DNA from 2 places in the Peribacillus sp. TH16 genome. Region 2 is predicted to be linked to the other one. Evidence: predicted binding sites of a transcription regulator. Region 2 holds the regulator's gene; the other holds the start of a gene.

Evidence for each region. Region 2 encodes Rex, which represses fermentation and respiration genes when NADH is low (regulators of the CRP and FNR family bind a similar motif). Its sites were predicted from a motif close to TTGTGAAATATTTCACAA; they were not measured.
Region 1: a site for Rex is predicted at 3,227-3,244, ahead of JFV29_RS17885 (cytochrome c oxidase subunit II). Genes of this name have one in related genera too.

Annotation. Positions count from the first base shown of each region.
Region 1 is NZ_JAEKEM010000009.1:812,403-818,264, reverse strand. Features, by position in the region: gene JFV29_RS17895 (carboxypeptidase M32) at 1-838, shown strand, start outside; gene JFV29_RS17890 (b(o/a)3-type cytochrome-c oxidase subunit 1) at 898-2,553, opposite strand; gene JFV29_RS17885 (cytochrome c oxidase subunit II) at 2,550-3,029, opposite strand; purine riboswitch at 3,422-3,523, shown strand; gene JFV29_RS17880 (xanthine phosphoribosyltransferase) at 3,686-4,285, shown strand; gene JFV29_RS17875 (nucleobase:cation symporter-2 family protein) at 4,278-5,591, shown strand.
Region 2 is NZ_JAEKEM010000011.1:215,939-221,800, forward strand. Features, by position in the region: gene JFV29_RS29680 (ABC-F family ATP-binding cassette domain-containing protein) at 1-769, opposite strand, end outside; gene moaC (cyclic pyranopterin monophosphate synthase MoaC) at 900-1,409, shown strand; gene JFV29_RS29690 (redox-sensing transcriptional repressor Rex) at 1,444-2,103, shown strand; gene JFV29_RS29695 (YdiK family protein) at 2,131-2,346, opposite strand; gene JFV29_RS29700 (CPBP family intramembrane glutamic endopeptidase) at 2,343-3,068, opposite strand; gene groES (co-chaperone GroES) at 3,406-3,690, shown strand; gene groL (chaperonin GroEL) at 3,750-5,387, shown strand; gene JFV29_RS29715 (hypothetical protein) at 5,459-5,635, opposite strand.

The DNA.
Region 1 (5,862 bases), on a different contig from region 2:
CAAGGCTGGAAGGTTGGATGAAACAGTCCACCCTTTTGCGACTGGAATCAACAGAGGTGATGTAAGGGTGACGACCCGCTATGATGAATATGATTTTAGAGGGGCGATTTTTGGTACGATTCATGAATGTGGACATGCTATTTATGAGCAGAATATCGCTGAAGAGTTAACGGGGACACTGCTAGATGATGGGACGTCAATGGGAATCCACGAATCACAATCATTGTTTTTTGAAAATTTTATTGGACGAAACTATAGTTTCTGGAAAAATAAATACCCTCTTTTAAAAGAGTATGCACCAGAACAATTTGCTGATGTGAAACTTGATGACTTTTACCGTGGCATTAACGAATCAAAACCGTCCTTCATCCGTATTGAAGCTGATGAACTGACATATCCTTTACATATTATGATTCGTTATGAACTGGAGAAAGCACTTTTTAATGGAGAGCTTGAAGTGAAGGATTTACCGGAGGTTTGGAATAAAAAATACAAGGAATACTTAGGGATTGTACCTGAAGATGATGCCATGGGCGTTCTACAAGATGTACACTGGTCAGACGGCAGCTTTGGTTACTTCCCATCCTATGCATTAGGGTATATGTATGCGGCCCAAATCAAGCAGGCTATGCTTAAAGATTTGCCTGATTTTGATGATTTGTTGGCATCCGGTGATATTGCTCCAATTAGAACATGGCTTAATGAAAAGATACATAAATTCGGAAAAACTAAAAAGCCGCTTGAGATTTTGAAAGAAACAACAGGTGAAGGCTTAAACGTGCAGTATTTAATAGATTATCTTGAAAGTAAGTATAAGGAAGTTTATAAAATTAAATAAAATCTTCAAATAAAAAAACCTTGGCAAATCTGCCAAGGTTTTTTTATTGTGTAGGATTATCACCATAATTTAAATCCTTTTGATCCCGGTGGTGCATTTTGGAGAATATCAATAAACGGAATTGTATACGCAAAGAGAATGAGTGCTGCAGTTATTCCAAGCCATAATTTCCAATTTTCAAAAACGAGAGGCGTTTTTTCGGCTTTATCAGTAACTTCACCAACAGGGAACTCTTCGTTGCCTTTTGGAGCAAAGAAGGATAACTGTATAAAAATAATGATATATAAAATAATCCCGATAAAGAGTATGGTTCCACCTACAGCTTGGGCGATTTGATAAGGAATCCAATCAAGTGCCTGTGTGGAATCTCCATAAGTGGAGTACGAAGAGCGGCGAGGTGCTCCCAGCAATCCAGCGATATGCATGGCCCCAGACATAAAGGACATCCCAATTGCCCAAAAGACCCCTTGAATAATCGCTAATTTATTTAATTTATTTGTTAAGGTGCGTCCAGTTAAATGGGGAACGAGCCAATATGAAATCCCAAAGAAAGTTAGGATTACGGAAGTCGCCAACGTTAAATGAAAATGTCCTGTAACCCAAATAGTATTATGGACAACCTGGTTTAATTGGTTTGAGGCATTGACTAAGCCTTCGGCACCTGCTGGTATGAAAGCCGCCATTCCGATAAAAGGAACGGTAAAACGCGCATCTCCCCAAGGTAGCATCTTAAACCAACCGAATATCCCTTGGGCACCCTGAGAACGTCCGTATTGTTCAAAAGATCCGAATAAAGAAAAGGCAGTCATTAAAGATGGAACAACGACCAAGAAGGTTAAAGTCACTTGTAAAAACTTCCAGGCAGGATCGATACCGGGTTCTAGCAATTGGTGATGAAGTCCAACAGGGATAGAGAAAAGCAGGAAAAGAATAAAAGACATTCGAGCCAATGAATCTGAAAAAATTTTCCCGCCAATGACTTTAGGAATCACTACATACCAGCACATATAAGCTGGTAGCAACCAAAAATATACGAGCGGATGCCCGAAATACCAAAATAAAGTTCGGCTTGCTAAAACGTTAATAGAATCCACCCAGCCTAATGACCATGGGAGAATTTGAAATAACACGGTAGCTGCCACTCCGATAGTAGCAACAATCCAAAGTAGAGTATTTACAACAGCCATAAAACTTAATAAGGGGCTTGCTTGGCCGCGATTGTTTTTCTTCCACTTGCGGTATGCCGCTATAAGGGCTCCACCACTAATCCAGCTGCCAACGATCACAAGTGTTAAGCCACCATAGAAAATAGGATGCGCTTGAAGAGGTGCATAAAAAGTATAAAGGACAGATGCTTCATTTAATAAAACCATAACAGCGGCCATAACAGTGCCGAGTGTCATTGTCCAAAAACCAATCCAGCCTGCAATTCTGGAAGGGGTGGACAATGGACCGATTGTTTTACTAATTGCTGATAGCTGAAATCCTATGATAAAGAAAGTTGTTAGCACCAGAGCAAGTAAAACTCCGTGAACCGTAAGTAATTGATAATACGTTATACCGGCAGGTAATTCCATTCTGCCTGAGCGAACCAAAGTTTGAAGTAATCCTGCAAATCCTCCAAGTGCTAAAGCAATAATGGCTACATAGAAATGAGCCATGGATAGTTTTGCATCCAGTGGGTGAACTTTTTCATTTTCAGCCGTTTTTTTCATTTTGAAACCACCTCGATTCGCGAGCTCATCATGTGGTGACCAACCCCGCAATATTCATTGCAAATAATCAAATTTTCTCCTTCATTATTAAATCTAGTGGTATATTCACTGACGAATCCAGGTTCAAGCATCATATTAACGTTAGTCCCAGCTATCTCAAAGCCATGGATAACATCTTTTGATGTTGCGATAACCTTGACAGTTGAACCTTTAGGGATCTCCACTTTTGCAGGACTATACGAAAAGGCAGAAGCTACAAACACTAATTCATAGTCCCAATCTTTTCCTGTGACCTCATGTAAGCCAGGGGCATTAAATGGAGCAGTGACCTCCACTTTTTCAGGATCAATTGTAACTAAACAGCTGGGAGGTTGATTCCCTAGATAGAAAGCACTAACCCCAAGCACTGTCAAGAAAACTAGCAGGGCTACTGTACCGAAAATCAACCAAACCTTTTCAAACTTGTGCATGTGCATTATTTCTCCTCCTCAATTAACCTAAACGATTTACAAAAATAAAATAGATGCTGACCCATACAATAATTAGAATAATTCCTAGTATTAAAACAGAAGCAAGTGTACCTTTTAAATTAGAATCCACTTTTTCTCTTTTCACAAATTGTTCAATCGTTACTTTTTGTAAGTATAAAAATTTGCTTTTGATGTGTATCAAGTTGTGAAAAAATTGTGAAGATTATATAGTCTGGATTTTTTCACACATAGATGGTAGGAAAAAATCCTATGAAACGATCAGTCAATTTCTAAATTTTCTAAAAATACGAATGATCATTTGTTATTTAAAGTGAAAGTTCGGTTTTTGTTAAAAATACCTTTTCAAATAGAGAAAGCGTTGTTATAATTCATATATTACAAAAATATAAAGTTTCACTCGTATAATAGCAGGGATATGGCCTGCAAGTTTCTACCGAATTACCGTAAATAATTCGACTATGGGTGAGTAATAGATCTTGTCGCACAATGAAAGGGTTTTGTTGAGTCCTTTTTCATTTATGCCCGAGAAATATTGCCTCACTCTAAAAAAAGTGCTGCAATGTTTCTTGGGCTTTTTATTTGTCGGGAAACATCTGCATGACTATGGGTTAAATAAACATCCAAGATTGGGAGGAACCTTCATGCAACTTTTAAAGGAAAAAATCTTGTCCGAGGGTCAAGCTTTATCAGAAGATATTTTAAAAGTAGATTCATTCTTAAACCACCAAATGGATCCTATCCTGATGAAAGAAATCGGTAAGGAATTTGTGAAACGTTTTGAACATAAGGAAATAACAAAAGTACTAACGATTGAATCTTCAGGGATTGGACCTGGACTGATGGCGGCCTTAGAATTAGAAGTTCCGCTAATTTTTGCACGTAAACGTAAATCACTGACTTTGACTGAAGGTTTAGTGACAGCATCTGTTCATTCCTTTACTAAACAAGAAACGAATACAATCACGGTGTCCAATAAATATATTGAAGCAGGTGATAAGGTATTGATCATCGATGACTTTCTTGCAGTTGGTCAAGCAGCCCGAGGTTTGGCGGATATTTGTGACCAAGTTGGAGCAGAAGTGGCCGGAATCGGGATTGTAATTGAGAAAGCTTTCCAAAGTGGTGGAAAGGATCTCAGAGAACAAGGCTTCCAAGTGGAATCTCTAGCTCGAATCGCAAAGTTGAAATTCGGCGAGATAACATTCGCTGAGGAACAGGAAGGGGCAACAGTAAATGTCTAACCAATCACCAATAAAAGTTGCTTCTTTAGGATTACAACATGTACTTGCGATGTATGCAGGTGCGATTGTTGTTCCCCTGATAGTCGGTGGGGCGTTGGGTTTAACGGCAGCGCAGTTAACTTATTTAGTATCGATTGATATTTTAATGTGTGGTATAGCAACCTTATTACAAGTGTGGAAAAATAAATTCTTTGGAATTGGGCTTCCAGTCGTTCTTGGCTGCACATTCACAGCAGTTAGCCCAATGATTGCGGTTGGTACCCAATATGGAGTCACTACCATTTATGGAGCCATTTTGGTCTCAGGATTGATTGTGGTTATAATAAGTAAGTTTTTTGGTAAGTTGGCAAGATTTTTCCCTCCTGTTGTTACAGGATCAGTAGTTATGATTATCGGAATCACGCTTATTCCAGTTGCGATTAACAATCTGGGGGGCGGCCAAGGTGCAGCTGATTTCGGTGCCTTGAATAATGTGGGTCTTGGTTTTGGAACATTGCTATTTATCATTTTTATGTATAAATTCTCAACGGGATTTGTGCGTTCTATTTCTATTTTATTAGGTTTACTAGTCGGAACATTTGTAGCTTTCTTCCTGGGGAAAGTGGATTTTAGCTCAGTAGCAAGTGCATCTTGGTTGCATTTACCTCATTTTTTCTACTTTGGAACTCCGACATTTAACATTACAGCTATTATTACAATGACATTGGTTGCAATAGTTAGCTTAGTGGAATCAACAGGTGTTTATTATGCATTAGGGGAAATTACAGATAAAGAGATTTCCGAAGATGATCTAGCACGTGGATATCGTTCTGAGGGGATTGCGATCATGTTGGGTGGGTTGTTTAATGCATTTCCTTATACGGCATTTTCACAGAATGTCGGTCTGATACAATTGTCCGGTATTAAGACAAGAAATGTTATTTATACAGCAGCAGGTATGCTGATTTTGATCGGATTTGTTCCTAAAATAGGTGCGTTCACGACCATTATTCCTTCATCTGTTTTAGGCGGAGCGATGGTAGCCATGTTCGGAATGGTTATTGCAGCAGGAATTAAAATGTTAAGCAAAGTAGACTTTGCTTCCCAAGAAAATTTATTGATTATCGCCTGTTCAGTAGGTATGGGCCTTGGGGTAACGGTTGTTCCTGAGCTATTTGCTCAAATTCCAGAAAGTATCCAAATTTTAACGGATAACGGAATTGTGGCAGGAAGTTTGACTGCTATTTTCTTGAATATTGTTTTCAATATCGTCCCTGCAAACGGGAAAGTGAAAGAAGCACGTATCGAAGGACGGAAAGTAGCCTAAATAGTTTCGAAAAAGCTGATAGATTTATACCTTAGAGTAAACTGCCTCAAACGCACAGATATTTTTGCGTTTGAGGCAGTATTTTTTATTCTGATTGGTTATTAAAACATTACCGGATTGAAAGAAAGCCCTCCAGAGAATTCTAATTATAATGAAAAAAAGATTTAACAGATAAAAGGAAACTCTCTTCACTTTTTGAATATATTGATAGTATCTATACAAGAAAGTAAGTGATAGAGATGGAAAAAAAATATTGTATTCATTGTCGAAC
Region 2 (5,862 bases):
CCGCTTTTCCTTCTAAGTAAGAACTGTAATTACCATAGTACTTTTTCATATTATTTCTTGAAATTTCATACACCTGGTTTACAACTTTATCTAGAAAATAGCGGTCATGGGAAACAATAAGTACAGCACCTTGGTAACTTTGTAAATATTGTTCAAGCCAGGAGAGAGTTTCGATATCCAGATGGTTTGTTGGTTCATCGAGAATCAATATATCGGGCTTCTTTAAAAGCAGCTTTCCTAATGCAAGCCGTGTTTTTTGGCCTCCACTCAACGTGGAAATGAGAGTGGAATAGTCAAAGTCACCAAACTGAAGACCATGTAATACGGAACGGATATCTGCTTCATATTGATAGCCCCCCTTTTCTTTAAAGGCTACCTGTAAAGTGTCATATTCATTTAACACCTTTTGGTAAAGTATTTCGTTATCAAAAGTGTCAGGTTTGGCCATTTCGGCCTCAAGTCGGCGCAGTTCTTTCTCTTGCTCTATTAGGTCTTTGAATACAGTCTGCATCTCATTCCAAATGGAAAGTTCGGATTCTAAACCTGTATCCTGTGCCATATAGCCAATAGTGACGCCTTTGGGTTTGATGATCTCGCCGCCATCATGGGAAAGTTGTCCGGCTATGATTTTTAGCAGAGTTGATTTTCCAGCGCCGTTTCGGCCAACTAGGGCAATTCGATCTTTATTTTGAACTTCGAGCTTCATATTTGATAAAATAAGTTCAGCTCCGTAATATTTGGATAGTTGATTGATTTGTAATAAAATCATAAATTTTCACCTCAATTGATTATTGTTAGTGTAACGTATTATAGTAATTATCGGCAACAGCTGAGGTCTAAGCAAAAACAAGCTGTTACATAATGTGGAATAATAGTGTATGATTTAGGAGGGGTTATTAATGGGGGACTTAACGCATTTTAATGAACAAGGCAGAGCTAAAATGGTTGATGTGAGTGCGAAGCCTGAAACCATTCGGACGGCAACAGCTCAATCGAGTATCTTATTGAACGATGAAATATATGAAAAAATCACGAACCAGAAAATGAAAAAAGGTGATGTTCTGTCAGTTGCACAGGTTGCAGGCATCATGGCAAGCAAAAATACATCCAATATAATCCCGATGTGTCACCCTATTTCTCTACAAGGGGTCAATATAGCCTTTGATTGGGTAAAAGAAGAACAAGGTTATAGGCTTAAAATAGAAACAGAAGCCAAGACAAAAGGGAGTACAGGTGTTGAAATGGAAGCGTTAACAGCTGCATCTGTGACCGCTTTAACTGTCTACGATATGTGTAAGGCTATTGATAAAGGAATGGTAATCGGGCCTACATTTTTAGTGGAGAAAACAGGTGGGGTGTCTAGTAGCGATTACAAAAGACAGTTGAATCAAACAGATAAAGAAGAATAAGTTTGAAAAGCATGTGTGAAGGCGGGGAAGAACGATGAACCATGACCCAAAGATACCGCAGGCAACGGCCAAAAGGTTGCCCTTATATTATCGATTTTTAAAGAACTTACATTCCTCAGGTAAACAAAGAGTATCCTCGGCAGAGCTTAGCGAAGCTGTAAAAGTTGATTCGGCTACAATTCGCCGTGATTTTTCCTACTTTGGCGCGCTTGGAAAAAAGGGCTACGGCTATAATGTAAATTATTTACTATCCTTCTTCAGAAAAACACTAGATCAAGATGAATTGACAAAAGTCGCTTTAATTGGAGTAGGGAATTTAGGGACCGCTTTTTTAAATTACAATTTTTTGAAAAATAATAATACAAAAATTGAAATGGCATTTGAAGTTTCTGAAGATAAGGTTGGAAAGCGAATAGCTGATGTGCCAATCTATCATATGGACCAAATAGATACGCTTTTGCAGGAAAATAATATTACAGCAGCTATTTTGACAGTACCTGCCCAAGTGGCTCAAACGATAACCGATCGTTTAGTTAAAGCTGATATAAAAGGAATATTGAATTTCACTCCTGCTCGGCTGACTGTACCGCCGTCCATAAGAGTTCACCACATTGACCTGGCTGTAGAGCTTCAGTCCCTCATCTACTTTTTAAAGCATTATCCTGTGGTAGAAGAAGTTGCATTAGAGGAATAAAAAAACGCTGCGTCTTCGCAGCGTTTTTTATTTTTTCTTCTTATTGTTTGCGGATTTAATTTTAAAGTGCATCATGATCATACGTAACCCTGACCCAAAGTCAAGAGTTGCAATAAGTACGAGTATGTAGGCAAAGATTCCCCATCCTGTTGAATTGACGGTTTGGATTGCGATAGCCGTAAAAAGAGCCCCTAAGCCTGCATAGATGATACCGATAAATAGTGGTGATTGACGACGTTTCATAATAAACCTCCGATAAAGGCCTGTGCAGTATCTAGCATCTTCTCAATATCATCTCTATAAAACACTTGAAGGATGATAACAAGGGTATTCATTGCAATATGTGCCACCATCGACACAAGGATACGACCGGTTTGCGCATAAAGAAATGCAAAGGTGAAGCCCATTGCTGAATATAAAAGAAGATGTTCGAGTTCACCATGCGCCAAGCCGAAAATAACTGAGCTAATTAAAGCAGAAATAAAGAAATTAAAGCGTTTATTAAGTGATCCGAAAATGATTTTCCGGAAAAGGATTTCTTCCAAAATAGGTCCAATTACTGAAGTCACGAAAATGACCATTGGGACTTCATATATGAGTGAAATAAGATTCTGCGTATTTTCAGATTCAGACTTCACCCCGAGCATTTGTTCAATGCTTCCAGCTAGGCTTTGAGCAATAAGTGCCAGAAATACACCTGCTATCGCCCACAATATAGACGTAGGGATTGAAGCTTGATTACGTGTGTCTATCCTTTCCCTCATATCTTTTCTCATCAAAATTAAAATCAGTGTTAGAGCTGCGAGAAAGCTGAATACAATCCAGTATGCTGCTGCTTTAACTTTGAGTTCATCAGCAGGCATTTCGCTTAAAGATCCAATCAGCATGAAAATAGGCATCCCAACAATACTGGATAATTGCATGGCTATGTAAGTGATGATGACGAACCAATATTCTTTTTTCAAAAATGAAAACTCCTTTTATTTTAGTCCGCCATTTCTCTTATAACGGTCCTGACATGGGGACAATCTCTAAACGTATACTCCAAAATGGTATCAAATAATGAGACATAACTCCACTTAAACGTACGCATAAGAGAACATTTCATCTCCTTTGTTAAAAGAAACATTATCCTAAAGTAGTATACCCGGAATTTATCAGAAATTAATAAAAAATTTTCGATAAGATACTTGCAAAAAAGGCTCGGTTTATTTAATATTATAAATGTGTTAGCACTCGATGATGAAGAGTGCTAATAATCACAAAGCAAATTATCAAGAGAATATGAGGAGGTTGTTTCACTTGTTAAAACCATTAGGTGATCGCGTTATTATTGAACTAGTTCAATCTGAAGAAAAAACGGCAAGCGGTATTGTTCTTCCTGATACTGCAAAAGAAAAGCCACAAGAAGGTAAGGTCGTAGCAGTTGGTACGGGCCGTGTTCTTGAAAATGGCGAACGTGTTGCTTTAGAGGTTGCCCAAGGCGATCTAATTATCTTCTCAAAATATGCTGGTACTGAAGTGAAATACGAAGATACTGAATACTTAATTTTACGTGAAAGCGACATTTTAGCTGTTATTGGCTAATTATACATCATACTTAACTGAACGAAAATTTTCTTAAAATTTTAGGGAGGTACTTATAAATGGCTAAAGAAATTAAATTTAGTGAAGAAGCACGCCGCTCAATGCTTCGTGGTGTGGACGCACTTGCAGATGCAGTTAAAGTAACGCTTGGACCAAAAGGTCGTAACGTGGTTCTTGAGAAAAAATTCGGTTCACCGCTTATCACAAATGACGGTGTAACAATCGCTAAAGAAATCGAATTAGAAGATGCATTCGAAAACATGGGTGCGAAATTGGTTGCTGAAGTAGCAAGCAAAACAAACGACGTAGCTGGTGACGGTACAACTACTGCAACGGTTCTAGCGCAAGCAATGATCCGTGAAGGTCTTAAAAACGTAACAGCTGGTGCTAACCCAATGGGTATCCGTAAAGGAATCGAAAAAGCGGTTAATACTGCGATTGCAGAATTAAAAGCCATTTCTCAACCTGTTGAAAACAAAGAATCGATTGCACAAGTTGCTGCTATCTCTTCAGCTGATGAAGAAGTAGGCCAACTGATTGCTGAAGCTATGGAACGCGTTGGTAACGACGGCGTCATCACAATCGAAGAGTCTAAAGGTTTCACAACTGAATTGGACGTTGTAGAAGGTATGCAGTTCGACCGTGGATATGCTTCCCCTTACATGGTTACTGATTCAGATAAAATGGAAGCTGTTTTAGACAATCCATATATCTTAATCACGGATAAAAAAGTAACGAATATCCAAGAAATCCTTCCTGTACTTGAGCAAGTTGTTCAACAAGGAAAACCACTATTATTGATTGCTGAAGATGTAGAAGGCGAAGCGCTTGCAACTCTTGTTGTGAACAAACTTCGTGGAACATTCAATGCAGTTGCGGTTAAAGCTCCTGGATTCGGTGATCGTCGTAAAGCAATGCTTGAAGACATCGCAGCTCTTACAGGCGGCGAAGTAATCACTGAAGAAATCGGACTTGATCTTAAATCTGCAACAATCGAATCTTTAGGACGTGCGTCTAAAGTGGTTGTTACAAAAGAAAACACAACTATCGTTGAAGGATCTGGAGATACAGCTCAAATTCAAGCTCGTGTAAACCAAATCCGTGTTCAATTAGAAGAAACAACTTCTGAATTCGACCGTGAAAAATTACAAGAACGCCTTGCTAAATTAGCTGGTGGTGTAGCAGTAATCAAAGTCGGTGCAGCTACTGAAACAGAATTAAAAGAACGTAAACTTCGTATTGAAGATGCATTGAACTCTACTCGTGCTGCTGTTGAAGAAGGTATCGTAGCCGGTGGTGGTACAGCTCTTCTAAACGTATACAATAAAGTGGCAGAAATTCAAGCGGAAGGCGACGTAGCAACAGGCGTGAAAATCGTTCTTCGTGCTATCGAAGAGCCAGTACGCCAAATCGCTCACAATGCTGGACTTGAAGGTTCTGTAATCGTAGAACGCCTTAAAGGTGAAGCAGTTGGAACTGGCTTCAATGCAGCTACTGGCGAATGGGTTAACATGATTGCATCTGGTATCGTGGATCCTACTAAAGTAACTCGTTCAGCTCTACAAAACGCTGGTTCTGTTGCTGCAATGTTCTTAACAACAGAAGCTGTTGTTGCTGACAAACCAGAACCTGCTGGCGCTGGTGGCATGGGCATGCCTGATATGGGTGGCATGGGCGGAATGGGCGGCATGATGTAATAAAGCCGTCAATCCCTTGATATATAAGGGTTTGAGAGTGAAATGGTAACATTTTGCTAACATTGAGGATTTTAACGGAAGCTTCTCATAAGTTGAACAAACTTATGGGAAGCTTCTTTTTTCATTTCTTGAGTTACATAGAGATATACATTCTTTGTAATCAGATCATCGGTATGACCAAGTCTGTCCATAATTTGTTCAAGTGAGACATCAGCTTCTGCAAGTAGAGAAGGTATGATTAATCCCAATAATAATATAGTGTAATATCAGTTGGTCACGCCCAAAGCGAAAAAATCTAGACGAAAGGTTGTGGTAGGTGAAGCGGTAATTAAACTATATATTGAGTAGCAAAAAGTAATACGCTTCAAATGATAAGTAATTTTCCGAATGGGTCTTTTATTGAAAGTGAAATCATCCAAATTCGAGCTAGAAAGATAGATAAAGATTACTAGACCTATTGTATATCCATATGTTT